Regions from separate parts of the Paenibacillus sp. T2-29 genome, predicted to be linked through region 1. Evidence: a T-box and tRNA genes for the amino acid it is inferred to sense, from the RefSeq annotation. Region 1 holds a T-box; the other holds one or more tRNA genes.
What was found. The T-box of region 1 lies ahead of ileS (isoleucine--tRNA ligase). A T-box ahead of a tRNA ligase gene usually reads a tRNA of that ligase, here a tRNA-Ile.
Positions count from the first base shown of each region.

Region 2: it encodes a tRNA-Ile, which carries the amino acid that the T-box ahead of ileS (isoleucine--tRNA ligase) is inferred to sense. The anticodon was not compared.

Region 1 is NZ_JBREVE010000001.1:729,903-733,331, reverse strand. It holds gene ACU1JV_RS03700 (YlmH family RNA-binding protein) at 1-749, shown strand, start outside; gene ACU1JV_RS03695 (DivIVA domain-containing protein) at 922-1,431, shown strand; T-box leader at 1,602-1,881, shown strand; gene ileS (isoleucine--tRNA ligase) at 1,961-3,429, shown strand, end outside.
Region 2 is NZ_JBREVE010000001.1:81,086-84,514, reverse strand. It holds gene ACU1JV_RS00720 (hypothetical protein) at 1-352, shown strand, start outside; gene ACU1JV_RS00715 (hypothetical protein) at 638-1,018, shown strand; tRNA gene ACU1JV_RS00710 (tRNA-Ile) at 1,185-1,261, shown strand; gene ACU1JV_RS00705 (hypothetical protein) at 1,379-2,284, shown strand; gene ACU1JV_RS00700 (hypothetical protein) at 2,403-3,344, shown strand.

The DNA.
Region 1 (3,429 bases):
ATGAACGGGATTATGTGGATCGTGCTTCCGAATGGATCAGTCATGCGGGAGCTTATCATGAGCAGAAGCTGACTGATTTTTTGGATCCGCGACAACAGTACATATTGGAGACACTTGCTTCGAAGGAAGACAAGGTCACGATTAGGGTAGATGGCGGATATACGGCTTCGGAACGAAAGCGGGCGCTGATTGCGCCCGATTATTCGTATTTGGACGATGAGGAAATGGGAATTCAGGTCCTTTCCATCTCTTCTGATGATCATAAAATCAATACCCTTGAGCACGGCGATTATCTAGGTGCCATTTTGGGGCTTGGAATCAAGCGTGGAAAAATCGGGGACATTCACGTGCTGGATGATGGGTGTCATGTGTTGGTGGCATCAGAGATCGGAGATTTTATAACCATGCATTTGCAGCAGGTACATCGTGTTCATGTTTGGACAGAACTGTTGCCAGTAGCAAGTCTCCGAACGAAGGAAGTTGCATTAGAGGCGATGGATCTGACGGTCGCTTCTTTGCGTCTGGACGGGATTGCCAGTGACGTCTACAAATTGAGTCGCAGTAAAATATTAACACCGATTCGAGCGGGACGATGTCGGGTAAACTGGAAGGTGGAGGAGAATCCATCTACTTCACTTAAGGTTGGGGACGTTATTTCCATGCAGGGATTTGGGCGTTTCAAAGTGCTTGAAACAGACGGGATGACAAAAAAGGGTAGATTCCGTGTCAAAATTGGTAAGTTTGTATAGCTGTAGGCAGGATTCGTGAGCTTTCTGTCGAAAGAATTAACCTATAGCAAAGAACTGGAACGATTTTGCTCTGTACAGTATTCACAAAACGGGGTATGATGACCGATAGATGATAATGAGCGTCGTGACGCGGAAAATGAATTTTTTGTCAATCTTATAGGAGGTGGACGGCATGCCATTAACGCCATTGGATATACATAATAAGGAATTTGCCCGCCGGCTTCGCGGTTATGATGAGGACCAGGTTAATGAATTTTTGGATCAGGTGATCAAGGATTACGAGGGCGTTATTCGTGAAAATAAAGAACTGAGCACCCAGTTGCTGAACGTACAGGAGAAGCTCGATCATTTTGCGACGATTGAGGATACACTGAGTAAGACAATTATTGTCGCGCAGGAAGCAGCTGATGAAGTTCGCAACAACGCCAAGAAAGAATCTCAACTGATCGTGAAGGAAGCGGAAAAAAATGCGGATCGTATTGTGAACGAAGCATTGTCCAAATCCCGCAAAATCGCGTTGGAGGTTGAAGAACTGAAGAAACAGGCTTCAATTTACCGAGCACGGTTTCGTACATTGGTGGAAGCACAGCTTGACTTGTTAAGCCAAGATGGCTGGGAAGCACTTGAAAACCGGGAACGCGAAGTGCTGGAGCGCGAGCGTGAAATGAAAGAAATTTACTGATTTTGATTTCTGACAAGCTTTTTATTAGGTCTTGTTAGGGTTGACTTTTATCTTTAAACAGGCTATAACTGTAAATACTATACTGAATTCAACGATTATCCGTCTATTGGTTGATGGTTGTTATTCAAGGCAACGATGTTGCTGGTTTAATATTCGATGAATTTAACATGTTTAATTCGTTGATGGGAACGAGTACGTCATGATTTGTCCCTCAGAGAGTTGGCCTTCCGGTGCAAGCCAACGTTCAGAACATGACTGAAGATCCTCCCGGAGAAGTGAGCTGAAGCGCTTAAATTTATGGCGTGTGTAAGCAATCACCGTTTGCCATGCGTTATAATGGCGCCCTGCTGAAGTTGAGTAGGGCTCAGAGAGTCGTGACAAGATCGTCTTCTTTAGACTGGTCTAATTACGGAATCAGGGTGGTAACGCGAGCACAGTCTCGTCCCTTTTACAGGGATGGGGCTTTTTTTGTTGCTTTTTTTAAGTGCGCTAGAACAATTAATGATGAGCAGAGAGGAAGTATGACGTTATGAACAGAGTGGATGTTAAAGAAAAAGCACGGTCACGTGACCTACGCATCCTGAGCAAATGGAAACAGGAGGACACGTTCCGTAAATCCATTACCAATCGTGAAGGAAAGCCTAATTTTGTGTTTTATGAGGGCCCACCAACAGCTAACGGCAAACCACACATCGGTCATGTGCTGGGTCGCGTAATTAAGGATTTCGTCGGCCGCTATCAGACCATGAAGGGATATCGTGTTGTACGTAAGGCGGGTTGGGATACGCATGGCCTGCCGGTAGAACTGGGTGTGCAAAAGCAACTGGGGATCTCTCACAAGCCTGAAATTGAAGAATACGGTGTTGAGAAATTTATTAAAAAATGTAAAGCGAGCGTGTTTGAATACGAGCAGCAGTGGCGCGATTTAACCGAAGCGATCGGATACTGGACAGACCTCGATCACCCATACATTACCTTGGACAATAACTATATCGAGAGTGTATGGAACATTTTGGCGACGATTCATGAGAAAGATCTGCTGTATCGTGGTCATCGTGTGAGTCCGTACTGCCCGGATTGTCAGACAACACTAAGTTCCCATGAAGTAGCACAGGGCTACAAAGATGTAAAGGATCTGAGTGCCACGGCCAAATTCAAGCTGCATAGCAGTGGTGAATATGTATTGGCCTGGACGACAACACCTTGGACCTTGCCGAGTCACGTGGCGCTCGCCGTCAACCCTGAGCTGGAATACGCACGTGTGAAGCAGGAAGATGGGGTATACATCGTTGCTAAAAATCTTGTTGAGACCGTAATTAAAGGTGATCATGAAGTGATTGGCACGCTATCGGGTTCAGAACTGGTAGGCCAAACCTATACCCCGCCATTTACTTATTTTCAGGTGGAGAAAGGTAACCAAATTCTGGGTGCCAAGTTCGTAACAGATTCCAGCGGTACAGGTATCGTTCATATGGCCCCGGCACATGGTGAGGATGACTATCGCGTATGTCGTGAAAATGGCGTTGGGTTTATCAACGTAGTGGATCTCCAAGGAAACTATGTAGCTGAAATCACTGATTTTGCAGGCCGTTTTGTGAAAGATTGCGATGTAGATATTGTGAAAATGCTGTCCGAAAAAGGGTTGCTGTACAGCAAGGAAAAATACGAGCATAGCTATCCGTTCTGCTGGCGCTGCGATACTCCATTATTGTACTATGCGATGGACAGCTGGTTTATCAAAACAACTGCGATCAAGGATCAACTGATTGCCAACAACAGCGAAGTTGAATGGTACCCGGGCCATGTACGCGAAGGACGCTTCGGTAAGTTTTTGGAGGAACTGGTGGATTGGAACATCAGTCGCGATCGCTATTGGGGTACACCGCTCAATATCTGGGTTTGTGAGGAAACTGGAGAACAGTTCGCACCTCATAGTATTGCTGAATTGAGAGAACGTGCAATTGGGGATGTACCAGCGGATATCGAGCTACACAAACC
Region 2 (3,429 bases), 650 kb from region 1:
TGTACTAAAAAGAAATGGGAAAAAAATTAGTGAAGTTGCCGAGTGGCTTGACATAGATACGATAATTTGTTCAAAAAACGAGAAAATCAATTATACAAATAGGACTGTATACATAACAAGTGATGGGGAATATGTACATTGCATAGCTACCGATCAGATACACGAACTTCTTTCAGAACAAAGTGGATTTGCAATTACTGATAGAGGTACACTAGGCAATTTAAACAAAGACCATGAATATGATGAAAAAAATAACAACATCATTATGTGCGAAAAGCACGTAATAACTGTTTCGACACCTAGAAAGAGCAAGGTTAAAGAGGTGATTAAAAAAATACTTAGCAGGAAGTAACGTCAAATTTCTTTAATAAATAAATATAACAATATTTTATTTATATGAAAAACAAATAAAATAGTTGTTATTATTGCCAAAAGGTATTACAATGAAAAAAAGAGAACAAATGTTCCTCTTAAATGCTTGTCGACATTATTCGACTCATAATATACATGTAAATCCAAAATTTAGATAATGTCAATAAAAATTCGGTAGTACTGAACTCTAGTTGTCTAATTCTAGTAATAAAGTATAATTTAATTATAAGCACAAACCCACATCTAAGAAAAAGGAGATAATCTTATGGTTGAAAAGTTAATCATTGACTATAAAATTAAGAACAAAGCTGTTAATTTACTGGATACTATCTATTTTCTGATCACTTCAGATGCTGACATAGAAGATTTTCGATACAACTGTTCAGATGGAGGAATTCAAGAGATAAATAGGTATCTTATAAAAAAAAGAAAAGAAAAATTAGAAAAAAACAAGTATAAAAATATTGAAGAATTTATTGACAGCTATAAAATCAATAATCTCGCAGCATTAGAGAGGCTTTGTCAAGAACGCATCGGTATCAATAAACTTTCTAAGCTCAAATCTAGCGATCCTTCTCGTATATACGCCATACATAATGAGCGAGGCCCATATGTTAGATTTATGGAATTAGCACTATACGTGTAAGGTAAAAGCCGAGCAGAGTTGTTCGGCAAGAATTTTTATTTATAAATGAATATAAAAATATTGTTGACAATAATCTATGTGCATAGTATATTAAAAGAGTAGCAAGCAGCATCTAGTAAAAGAATACTTTTATCAAGATAGACAGTTACCAAAAGGCAATACATAAGGGTCTTTAGCTCAGTTGGTTAGAGCGGTCGGCTCATAACCGATTGGTCGGGGGTTCGAGTCCCTTAAGACCCACCAAAAATAACACACAGTAATGTGTGATTATATAAATGTGAATAAAATAAGAGAGGATGTGCTGAAGTTGATTAGATATTATATTGTAGCAACTTTGAATAAATAGGGTGGAAGAGAAAGATGAATTTATCTCCTACATACGGAAATTTTGTTCTTCGAGGAACTGTTGTTGGATTAGCCGATAAAAGAGCATATACAGAAGGTCAAACAGAAAGTGGCAAATGGAAAAGAGTGCAATTTGGAATCAAAGTGTCTGAAAGTTCAATTGTATATGTTGAGTTGTTTGGATCGAAAACGAGTAATGTAAAATTGTTTAAACGTGGAACAAATGCAGATGAATCTTTAACAGTTGAATGGGATGATTTATATAACAGCAAATACAGTAATTATCGTTATGCAAATCAAGTTAAAGTAAATCTTGGTTGTGGAAATATCAATGATGACTTCTCACTTATTGCATGGGACGCTATAGAATACTTTGAACAGCATCTTAAAGATGGCTCGAATGTGCTTGTAAAGGGTTCATTGCAATTGAACGAGTATAAAGGAAACTCACAAGAGCAATATGTGATTAGAGAAATATATGTTTTAGAAAACTATAATTTCAAAAATAAACATCCAGAAGCTTTCTTTAGTCAAGAAATTGTTTATGTCGATGCTATCCCATTAAATGAAAATGGGGAGTATACAGTCGACACAAGAGTAATAAATAGAAACTCTAACGATTGCGATGTTGTCCCATTCAACTTTTATATATATAACAAAGAAGTATATGATTATTTTAAGAACAATATTTCAAAAGGTAGCACTCTTAGAGTTCATGGCAACATACTCAATTATGTTCCACTAAAAATTATAGATGGACATACCATTATAAGTGGATCGGCAGTAAAAGGACTAGAGATAACTGGAGGAAATGTAAGATCCATAGCTTCGAATAGATACGATATAGATAAGCTTGATTCGATTAATGCAATTGGATCACCATTTGAGGAGGAAACAAACACTAATGAATGGGGATTTTGAGAGGATGTGAGAACATAGATATTGCGTCTATGCGAAGTCCACCTATTTAGATTATTGTTGCATATTTGTAGATATATCAAATAAAAACAATAATACATAAAATAGGAGAGATTTATTAATGGCAAACGAAAAAACACTACAAGAAGCAGAAAACACAGTACATATCGAAGGAACTATTAAAGAAGTACGAATTGAAGAAGGTACACTTCCAGATAAAAGAGAAGTAATTTCAGGAGAAATTGATATCCAAGTTGTTGAAAATTCTGTCCATACCATTCATCTGTTTTCCTTTAAATATAAAAAAGATAAAAGTATCAATGGGATTTACAAAGGCATTAAAACTATGAAGGATGAATACAAAACAGGAGATAAGGTTCGTGTCTCAACAGGAACAGTTAGATTGAATGAGTATGCTGGACAAGATGGAAGTTGGAAGTCTTATCCGCAGATTAACTCAAACTTTGTAAATCGCATCAAAGAAACAGATGTTTTTGAACCACAAGCTAAATTTTCGTTTGAAATGATGGTAGTCTCAGTAAAAGAGGAAATGAAAAACGACGAAGAAACTGGAAGAGCCATTATTAAGGGATACATTCCAATTTACGGTGGTGCAGTTATTCCGTTTGAAACTGTAGTAGCTGATCCTAATGCGGTATCTTATGTAACAAATACATATGAAAAAGGTAATACGGTATCATTACATGGTGAAATTGTAAATCAAAAGATTGCTACACGGCGAGAAATTGAAGTTGGATTTGGAGCACCACAGGAAAAGATTGATTACAAGACAGTTCGTGAGTATCTGGTAAAGGGTGGATCTGCTCCTTATGAAGAGGATGATAAAAATGTATTTGATACTAAGTTGGTAGCTAAAGCAGTTAAAGCGCGAGAGGCAGAAATTGAAGAGAAAAAAGAGAAAAAGAAGGCTAAGGAGAAACAGGCTCAAGGGAATAAATCAAATGACAATGGATTCGGTGGCCCTTTTGCTAAACCAACAAACGAAGACCCTTTCTCTGAAAGTAAGCCAATTGATATTTCAGATGACGATCTGCCGTTTTAATACATAAGAAGAATACGTAGATTTAAATAAAATAAGATTTTACTGGCGGCTAGTTTGCTGCTAGTCGCCTAATTTACATTAAAAT